3 regions of the Streptomyces sp. NPDC091649 genome follow, and region 1 is predicted to be linked to each of the others. Evidence: riboswitches for the same ligand, from Rfam matches in the RefSeq annotation. Region 1 holds a riboswitch; each other region holds the start of a gene.
The links. Region 1 has a riboswitch for cobalamin ahead of ACIQMU_RS02395 (ribonucleoside-diphosphate reductase subunit alpha). Riboswitches for the same ligand answer to the same signal wherever they lie in the genome.
Positions count from the first base shown of each region.

Region 2: linked by a shared signal. The riboswitch ahead of ACIQMU_RS28725 (cobalamin biosynthesis protein) and the one ahead of ACIQMU_RS02395 (ribonucleoside-diphosphate reductase subunit alpha) in region 1 are both predicted to bind cobalamin.
Region 3: linked by a shared signal. The riboswitch ahead of ACIQMU_RS19840 (ABC transporter substrate-binding protein) and the one ahead of ACIQMU_RS02395 (ribonucleoside-diphosphate reductase subunit alpha) in region 1 are both predicted to bind cobalamin.

Region 1 covers NZ_JBIVTR010000001.1:547,848-551,113, forward strand. The annotation lists gene ACIQMU_RS02385 (hypothetical protein) at 1-533, shown strand, start outside; gene ACIQMU_RS02390 (GNAT family N-acetyltransferase) at 533-1,042, shown strand; cobalamin riboswitch at 1,095-1,231, shown strand; gene ACIQMU_RS02395 (ribonucleoside-diphosphate reductase subunit alpha) at 1,366-3,266, shown strand, end outside.
Region 2 covers NZ_JBIVTR010000023.1:52,354-55,619, reverse strand. The annotation lists gene ACIQMU_RS28730 (cobyric acid synthase) at 1-935, opposite strand, end outside; gene ACIQMU_RS28725 (cobalamin biosynthesis protein) at 976-1,941, opposite strand; cobalamin riboswitch at 2,067-2,199, opposite strand; gene ACIQMU_RS28720 (hypothetical protein) at 2,348-2,578, opposite strand; gene ACIQMU_RS28715 (inorganic phosphate transporter) at 2,591-3,266, opposite strand, start outside.
Region 3 covers NZ_JBIVTR010000011.1:84,122-87,387, forward strand. The annotation lists gene ACIQMU_RS19835 (beta-ketoacyl-[acyl-carrier-protein] synthase family protein) at 1-743, shown strand, start outside; cobalamin riboswitch at 950-1,075, shown strand; gene ACIQMU_RS19840 (ABC transporter substrate-binding protein) at 1,155-2,201, shown strand; gene ACIQMU_RS19845 (FecCD family ABC transporter permease) at 2,198-3,266, shown strand, end outside.

The sequences.
Region 1 (3,266 bases):
AGCATGTGTGGGTGACCGAGGCCACGGGCTACACCCTGGCGCGCCAGTCGGTCGGGGTCATCGGTGACGACGGGTTCGCCAGCGTCTACACCGCGCCGGACGGCGGGCAGATCCAGCTGTCGGTGGAGCGCCGCCCGCACGCCGAGGCCGACTGCGGCGAGGACCCCGCACCCCCCGACGGCCAGGAGCCCCTGGTGACCTGCGAGCCGGACGGCGAACAGTGGTACCGGGCCACGGAGTCGGGGCACGCGTACACCCAGGAGCGGGGAGGACTCGTGGTCACGGTGCGCGGGAAGCGCGCGGACGTGGACCGGGCGACGCTGCGCTCGGCGGCGCGGGCCGCCCACCGGGCCGACGACCACGAGCTGGACCGAGTCCTGCCGCCGGCGGAGGAGGCCCCCCGGCAGCAGCCGCCCGGGGAGGGCTCCGGGGAGGGCTCCGGGGAGGGCTCCGGGCGGCAGCCGGTCGAGCGCGGCGACCTGCCGCCGGTGGGCGACGGGGCTCCCAACAACGATGTGGGGGCGAGCGGCTGATGGACCTGACGATCAGAGTGGCGGAGCCCGGTGAGTACGCCCTCCTCGGCGGGATCACCGCCGAGGCGTATCTCGGCGATGGCCTGCTGGACGGTCCGGAAGACCCGTATCTGCTCAAACTGCGGGCCGTGGAGCAGCGGGCCGCCGAGGCCGAGGTCCTCGTCGCGCTCGACGCGGACGGATCGGTGCTCGGGGGTGTGACGTATGCCGCTCCGGGGACTGTGTGGCGCGACATCGCCGGCCCGGATGAGGCCGACTTCCGGATGCTGGCCGTGGCCCGCGCCGGGCGCGGGCGGGGCGTGGGGGAGGCTCTCGTACGGGCGTGCGTCGAGCGCGCCCGGTCCGCCGGGGGCATCCGGGGGCTGGTGCTGTCGACGCAGCCGGCCATGCTCGGGGCCCACCGGATCTACCGGCGGCTCGGCTTCGCGCGGACCCCCGAACGGGACTGGGAACCGGTGCCGGGACTGCGGCTCATGACCTTCCGGCTGGAACTGCGGACGCCCTCCTGAGGGACGTATCGCATCGCCGCGACACAACATGTGGGGGCTGCCGCAACGGGCGGCCCCCACATGTATGCTCGACCTCGCTGTCGCCGCAGGGGAATCCGGTGCGAATCCGGAACTGTCCCGCAACGGTGTGATCGGTGTGCTTTCGCGCACCTCCAAGTCCGAGGACCTGTCGACAGCGCGTCCGGCTCGACCGAACCGGACGCCAGACGTCCGGGCCTCGCGGACAGGCCGGTGGACGCCGTCAGTTGTGCTGCCCTGCCCCGGGTCTCGCGCTGCCCGGCTCCCCCTGCCTTCCGCCGGCCCCCGCCGAGCGAGGGAAGCCAGTGACCATCGCGCCCGCCGATCCGGTTTCAGCCACCGAATCCGCCGAGTCCGCCGTGTCGACCACCGCCGGGGAGACCCCGCAGGACGGACCCGGGACCGCACTGCTGCGGACCCTGACCGACCTCACCGCCGACCTCCCCGACACCGACCCCGGACGGGTCGCCGCCGCCGCGCTGCGCGGGCGCAACGCCCGTTCCGACGCGGCCGAGCTGCGCTCGCTGGCCACCGAGGCCGCCGCGGGGCTGATCTCCGAGGACCCGGCGTACTCCCGGCTCGCCGCCCGGCTGCTGACCCGCACGATCGCGGACGAGGCCGCGGGCCAGGGCGCGACGTCCTTCTCCGCCTCGGTCGCCGTCGGGCACCGCGAGGGCCTGATCGCCGACCGCACCGCCGGCTTCGTCGCGCTCCACGCCGCCGCGCTGGACCGGCTCGTCGAGCAGGCCATGGCGGACGGCGCCGACGACCGCTTCGGCTACTTCGGTCTGCGGACCCTGCACAGCCGCTACCTGCTGCGGCACCCGATCAGCCGGCAGGTCATCGAGACCCCGCAGCACTTCATGCTGCGCGTGGCCGCGGGCCTCGCCGAGGACGACTCGGTGCGGGCGCTGGACGAGGTGGCCGCACTGTACGGGCTGATGAGCCGGCTGGACTACCTCCCCTCCTCCCCCACCCTCTTCAACTCCGGCACCCGGCACCCGCAGATGTCCTCCTGCTATCTGCTGGACTCGCCGAAGGACGAGCTGGACTCGATCTACGACCGCTACCACCAGGTGGCGCGGCTCTCCAAGCACGCGGGCGGCATCGGTCTGTCGTACTCCCGCATCCGCGCCCGGGGTTCGCTGATCCGGGGCACCAACGGGCACTCCAACGGCATCGTGCCGTTCCTGAAGACGCTGGACGCCTCCGTGGCGGCGGTGAACCAGGGCGGCCGTCGCAAGGGCGCGGCGGCGGTCTACCTGGAGACCTGGCACGCGGACATCGAGGAGTTCCTGGAGCTCCGCGACAACACGGGCGAGGACCAGCGGCGTACGCACAATCTGAACCTGGCGCACTGGATCCCGGACGAGTTCATGCGCCGGGTCGACGCGGACACCGACTGGTCGCTGTTCTCCCCGGCCGACGTGCCCGAGCTGGTCGACTTGTGGGGCGACGCGTTCGACGCGGCCTACCGGGCGGCCGAGGCCGATGGGCTGGCGCGCAGGACGATTCCGGCGCGTGAGCTGTACGGCCGGATGATGCGGACCCTCGCGCAGACCGGCCAGGGCTGGATGACGTTCAAGGACGCCTCCAACCGGACCGCGAACCAGACCGCCGAGCCGGGCCGGGTCGTCCACTCCTCGAACCTGTGCACCGAGATCCTCGAAGTCACCGACGACGGCGAGACGGCCGTCTGCAATCTGGGCTCGGTCAACCTGGGCGCGTTCGTGGCGGACGGCTCGATCGACTGGGAGCGGCTGGACGCCACCGTGCGCACCGCCGTGACCTTCCTCGACCGGGTCGTGGACATCAACTTCTACCCGACCGAGCAGGCCGGGCGCTCCAACTCCCGCTGGCGGCCGGTGGGCCTGGGCGCGATGGGCCTCCAGGACGTCTTCTTCCAGCTGCGCCTGCCCTTCGACTCCCCCGAGGCCCGCGCGCTCTCCACCCGGATCTCCGAGCGGATCATGCTCGCCGCCTACGAGGCGTCCTGCGACCTCGCGGAGCGGTCGGGCCCCCTGCCCGCCTGGTCCGAGACCAGGGCGGCGCGCGGGGTGCTGCACCCCGACCACTACGACACCGAGCTGAACTGGCCGGAGCGCTGGGACGCCCTGCGCGCCCGGGTCGCGAAGACCGGGATGCGCAACTCGCTGCTGCTGGCGATCGCGCCGACCGCCACGATCGCCTCGATCGCCGGGGTGTA
Region 2 (3,266 bases), on a different contig from region 1:
ACCGTGCCGCGCGTTCCGGGCACGATCACCAGGTCCGCGTCGGCCAGCTCCTCCGCCCGGTCCACGAACCGCACCACGACGCCCGGTTCGGCCGCCAGCGCGTCCACGTCGGTGAAGTTCGACATCAGCGGCACCGCGCAGACCGCCACCCGCAGCACGTCCTCGCCGTGCGGGGGAGCCACGAAGGACTCCCGCACCGCACCCCGCAGGGACACCCGCAGGCCGTCCTCCTCGTCGATGCCGAGCCCATGGGCGAAGGGCAGCACCCCGTACGTCCGCCGCCCGGTCAGCTCGTACAGCATGTCCAGCCCGGGCTCCAGCAGCGAGACGTCGCCCCGGAACTTGTTCACCAGGTAGCCGGCGACCAGCTCCTGGTCCTCGGGGCTCAGCAGCGCCGTCGTCCCGAAGAACGACGCGAAGACCCCGCCCCGGTCGATGTCCCCGACCACCAGGACGGGGAACTGCGCGGCCCGCGCGATTCCCATGTTCACGATGTCCGTGCGCCGCAGATTGATCTCGGCCGGGGACCCGGCCCCTTCGCAGATGACCGCGTCGTACGTGGCCCGCAGCTGCTCCAGGCAGTCCGTCACCGTCCCGAGCAGCGCCTCTTGGCGGCCTCCGTGGTAGCCCCGGGCGCTCATCTCGCCGACCGGCTTCCCCATCAGGACCACCTGGCTGGACCGGTCGCCGCCGGGCTTCAGCAGCACCGGATTCATCAGGGCCGTCGGCTCCACCCGGGCGGCCTGCGCCTGCATCGCCTGGGCCCGCCCGATCTCCGCGCCCTGCCGGGTCACGAAGGAGTTCAGCGACATGTTCTGCGCCTTGAACGGCGCGACCTTCACACCCCGGCGCACCAGCCAGCGGCAGATGCCCGCGGTGACGACGCTCTTGCCCGCGTCCGATGTGGTGCCCGCCACCAGCAGTCCGCCGCTCATGCCCGCTCCCGTTCCCCTGCCGCGTTCCGTGCCGGACCGTTCATGACCGTCCCCGCTTCCGCCCGGCGGCGAGCCGCCCCGTGACCGCCCGGCCCGCCACGCACACGCCGAGGGCCAGGGCGCTCACCCGGCGCGACAGCCGTACCGCGCGTTCGATGTCCGGGCCCCGCACGTCCCGCCCGGCCGCCCCGTTGAGCACCGGCCGGTGCTCGACGCGCCCCGCGTACGCCAGCGTCCCGCCCAGCCGTACGCCGAGCGCCCCCGCGAACGCGGCCTCCACCGGCCCGGCGTTCGGGCTCGGATGGCGCCCCGCGTCCGCCTTCCAGGCGCTCACGGCGTCCCGGGGCCGCCCGCCCGCCGCCACGGCCAGCGCGGCCGTCAGACGGGCGCCGGGCCACCCCGCGAGGTCGTCCAGGCGGGCCGAGGCCCAGCCGTAACGGCGGTAGCGGGGCGACCGGTGGCCGACCATCGCGTCGAGCGTGTTCACCGCCCGGAATCCGACGAGCCCCGGCACCCCGCCGACCGCTCCCCACACCAGTGCGCCGACGACGGCGTCCGAGGTGTTCTCGGCGACCGACTCCACGACCGCGCGGGCGATCCCCGGGCCGTCCAGGGCGTGCGGATCGCGCCCGCAGAGGTGGGGCAGGCGCTCCCGGGCCGCGTCCAGGTCCCCGGCGGCCAGTGCGCCGCCGATGGCGCGGGCCTCCCGGCCCAGCGAGGTACCGCCGACGACGGACCAGGCGGTGGCGGCGGTCAGCGCGACGGCGAGCGCGGGCCGCCCCCGGACCGCGCGGGCGGCCAGCGCGGCGGCCCCCGCGGCGCCCCCGGCGCACACGAGGGTGTGCAGGGCGCCGGCGCCCCGGTGGTCACGCCACAGCAGGGACTCGGCCCGGGCGGCGGCACGGCCGAATCCGGCGACGGGGTGGCCCCGCCGGGGGTCGCCCAGCAGGGCGTCGGCGATCAGCCCGCCCGTCGCGCCGTACGCGAAGACGCGGTCGGCACGCATGCTTCAGCCCGTCGCGGGGAGAGGCGTACCGGCACGGGGAGGCACATGTTGGGGCGCACGGCGGCCAGGCATGGCGTATGTCCTCACTCAGGGTCCGCGCCCTGGTTCGACGTGACCGGCGACGAGAGTCTCCTGGCTTCCGGATCCGCAGTTCCCCCGGCCTTCCAGCCCGCTTGCCGCGGGCCGTGACATCCGGTGTGGGGGAGTGCTCCCCGGTGACAGTGGCGGGACCGCGCCGGATTCGCACCGGCTTCCTCTGCTGTCGCCGTAAATGGCTCCGGCAGTCCACCACGCCCCGCGAACAACCGTCAACTCGCTGTTGACCTGCGGGGCTCCACTGTGCGCAGAAGCACATCGGGCCGGACACACGAGGTGTGTCCGGCCCGAAGGAGTGCGAGGTACGGGGTCAGGCGACGATCAGATAGATCCCGTACGAGACCGCTGCCACGCACAGTCCGAAGCAGGCGTACGCGCCGGTGCGCGCCAGCGCGACCGATCCGCCGGAGGCACTGCTTCCGGCCGTCGCGGACTGCTTGGACAGGGCGACGATGCCCAGCGTGAAGAGGCCGACCAGCGCGACGGTGACCACGAGACTGACACCGAAGACGGAGGCGAGAGCTGCCCAGTCGATTTTCATGCGGATCTGTCCTTACACCGTGGCCGGCGGCCGGGCCGGGTCGTCGGGCGCCGGGGCCGGGGCCGGGATGGTGGTCATGAGGTCGGAGGCCGGGCCGCCGGCGGGCGGCGGCTGGACCGCGGCGATGGCGGTGGTGACGACGCCCTGGGGCTCGTCGTCGTTGACGTTGGTGTGGTCGACCGGCTGGCGGCGCGAGGCCAGCCAGATGGCGAAGGAGCCGCCCACGAGCAGGATCGCCGTGACGGTGACGCCCCAGGGGCCCTGCTTGGTCAGGAACTCGGCGCCCGCGCCGACCAGGCCGGCGGCGGGCAGCGTCAGGCCCCAGGCGACGAACATCCGGGTGGCGGTGGACCAGCGGACCACGCCCCCCTTGCGGCCGAGGCCCGCGCCCATGACGGCGCCGGAGCAGGACTGGGTGGTGGAGAGCGAGAAGCCGAGGTGCGAGGAGGCCAGGATGACGGTCGCCGCGCTGGTCTGGGCGGCGAAGCCCTGCGGCGGCTGGAGGTCGGTCAGACCCTTGCCCATGGTGCGGATGATGCGCCAGCCGCCGAGGTAGGTGCCGAGCGCGATGGCGACACCGGCGGAGACGATGACCCACATCGGCGGGTTGGAGCCGGGGGCCAGGACGCCGCCGGTGACCAGGGCCAGCGTGATGATGCCCATCGTCTTCTGGGCGTCGTTGGTGCCG
Region 3 (3,266 bases), on a different contig from region 1:
CCTGTTCCTCCGGGGTGACCGCACTGTCGGTGGCCCGGGACATGCTGACGCTGGGCCACTGCGACATCGCCATCGCCGGGGCCACCGAGTCGATCGTGTTTCCGGTCGCCATGACCGGCTTCGCCCGCTCCGGCGCGGCGGCACCGCGGGACGGCGACCCCGCCCGGCTCTGCCGCCCCTTCGCCGCCGACCGGGCCGGACTCGTCATGGGCGAGGGCGCGGCCATCATGGTCCTGGAGCGGGCCGAGGACGCCCGTGCCAGGGGGGCCGCCCCCCGGGCGCTGATCGCGGGAACCGGCGCCACCACCGACGCCCACCACCCCACCAGCCCCCACCCCTCCGGGGAGGTCGCACAGGCGGCCGTCGACGCCGCGCTGCGCGACGCGGGCTGGCACGCCGAAGACGTCGACCACGTCAACGCGCACGGGACGTCGACCCCCCTCAACGACGCCACCGAAGCCGCCCTCATCGCCCGGGCCTACCCGCACCGGCCGCCCGTCACCGCCCCCAAGGGCGTGCTGGGCCACTGCATGGGGGCGGCCGGCGCCATCGAAGCGGGTCTGACGATCCTCACGCTCCAGCACGGGGTGATCCCGCCGATCGCGAACCTGGACGCCCCCGAGCCCGGGTTCGACATCGACTGCGTCACCAAGGTCCCGCGCGAGGCGCCCGTACGGCGGGCCGTCAGCCACTCCTTCGGCTTCGGCGGCCAGAACGCGGTGATCGCCCTTCAGGCTCCGTGAGCTTCGGGCTCGTCGGCCCCTGGGCTCCGTGACCGTCAGGCGGCGCGGCCCAGGGGCCCGTGGTCCGGTGCGCATCCACCGGGCCGGTGCGACGGGCCGACCCCGCGCCGCATCGGCCCCGCGCACGACGATCCGCCGTATCGCCGCCGCCCGCTCGCAGACGCGTGGTAGCTTGCCGGGGCCAGTCGAACCCCAGTGACGGGGTCAGGGAATCCGGTGCGAATCCGGAACTGACGCGCAGCGGTGAGGGGGACGGGCGGGGCCACGGCCACTGGAGCGCGGATGTGCTCCGGGAAGGCGTCCCGTCCGGACGAACCCGAGTCCGAAGACCTGCTGGCGCCCGCGCCCGACCGGGGCACGGGAACCGTACGACGGGCTCCGCGGCTGGGCCCAGAGACACCGAGGTCCTTCGTGCTGCCCACGGCCACCACCGCCCCGATACGTCCCGCGGTCCTGCTCGCGGCGGGAATCCTCCTGCTCAGCGCATGCGGCGCCGACGACACCACCACGGCCGCCGGGAGCGGCCGGGCTGACGGGTTCCCGGTCACCCTGGAGAACTGCGGACGCACCGTCACGGTGCAGGCCCCTCCCGAGCGGGCGGTCTCCGTCGACCAGGGGTCCACGGAGATCCTGCTCTCGCTCGGGCTCGCCGACCGGCTCGCCGCCACTGCCACCTGGACCGATCCGGTCATGAAGGGGCTGGAGAAGGCCAACGCCGACGTCGAACGGATATCGGAGAACCGGCCCTCCTCGGAGAAGGTCCTCGACAAGGAGCCCGACTTCCTCTCCGCCTCCTTCACCTCCACTCTCGCCAAGGGAGGCGTCGCGCCGCGCGAACAGTTCGAGAAGCTGGGAGTACCGACCTACGTCTCGCCCGCCGACTGTGCCGGCAAGGACAACAGCGGCGGCGGGGACGGAGCGCGTACCGCGCCGCTGACGATGGACAGCGTCTACGCCGAAGTGCGTGAGCTGGCCCGCGTGTTCGGCGTACCCGAGCGAGGCGAGAAGCTGGTGGAGGAGCTCCGGGCGCGGGTGGACCACGCCACCGAGGGCGTCGACGGCTCCGAGGTGTCGCTCCTGTACTGGTTCTCCGACTCCAAAGCCCCCTACCTGGCGGGGTGCTGCGGTGCTCCCGGCGTCATCACCCGGGAGCTCGGCGCGAAGAACGTCTTCGACGACACCCGCGACGAATGGCCTCAGATCGGCTGGGAAACGGTCGCCGACCGCAACCCCGACGTCCTCGTCATCGGCGACCTGAGCCGCACGACGCAGAGCGCCGAGAGCGCCGAGAAGAAGATCGAGTTCCTGGAGTCCCACCCGGTCACCAAAACCATGGACGCGGTCAGGAACCGCCGCTACGTACTGCTCAGCGGCCAGGCGATGAACCCCACCATCCGGACCGTCGAGGGCCTGGAGCGCGTCGCGGCCGGACTGCGCGACTTCGGGCTCGCGGAGTGAGCGCCGGCAACCGGACCGCGGAGCGGCCCGGGCCCGCGGCCGTGGAACGGGTGGCGGACCCTCCCGCCGGGACGTTCAGGAACGGCGGCCGGTTCGCCCTGCTGCTGGGGGCCGGAGGGGTCCTGCTCCTGCTGCTCTCGGTCGCGGTCGCCGTGACCACGGGGCCCGCCCGGATCTCCGTGCCGGACGTCTGGTCCGCTGTCACCGCACACCTCGGGTTCGGTGACTCCGGCCTCAGCCCCATCCGGGACGGCATCATCTGGGACCTGCGCATGCCCCGTACCCTCCTCGCCGCCGTGTGCGGCGCGGGGCTCGCGTTGTGCGGCACGGTGATGCAGTCCCTGCTGCGCAACCCGCTCGCCGACCCCTTCGTCCTCGGCGTCTCCTCCGGCGCCTCGACCGGGGCGGTCGTGGTGGTCGTCCTCGGGGTCGGCGGGGGAGCGGTCTCGCTGTCGGCCGGGGCGTTCGTCGGGGCCCTGTGCTCATTCGCCCTGATGCTGCTGCTCAGCCACACCCTCGGCGGCAGCACCGACCGGGTCGTCCTCTCCGGCGTCGCCGCGATGCAGCTCTTCTCCGCCCTCACCTCCTTCGTCGTGATGACCTCCGCGGACGCCGAGCAGACCCGCGGGGTGCTGTTCTGGCTTCTCGGCTCGCTCAGCGGGGTCGGCTGGAGCGAGGTCGTCCTCTGCTCCGCCGTCCTCGCCGGCTGCCTCGTGATCTCCCTGGCCTACGCCCGTACCCTCGACTCCTTCGCCTTCGGGCAGGAGGCCGCCGCCGCTCTCGGCGTGAACGTCGCCCGCACCCGGCTCGTGCTGCTGTGCACCACCGCCCTGCTGACCGCCGCCCTGGTCAGCGCCGCCGGAGCGATCGGTTTCGTCGGACTGGTCCTGCCGCACGCCGCCCGCGCCCTCATCGGCTCCGGCCACCGACGGCTCCTCCCGGTCACCGCGCTCGCCGGGGCCGTGTTCCTGGTCTGGGCCGACACCCTGGCCCGCACCGTCCTCGATCCGCAGGAGGTGCCGGTCGGAGTCGTCACCGCGCTGATCGGCGTTCCCGCCTTCGTCC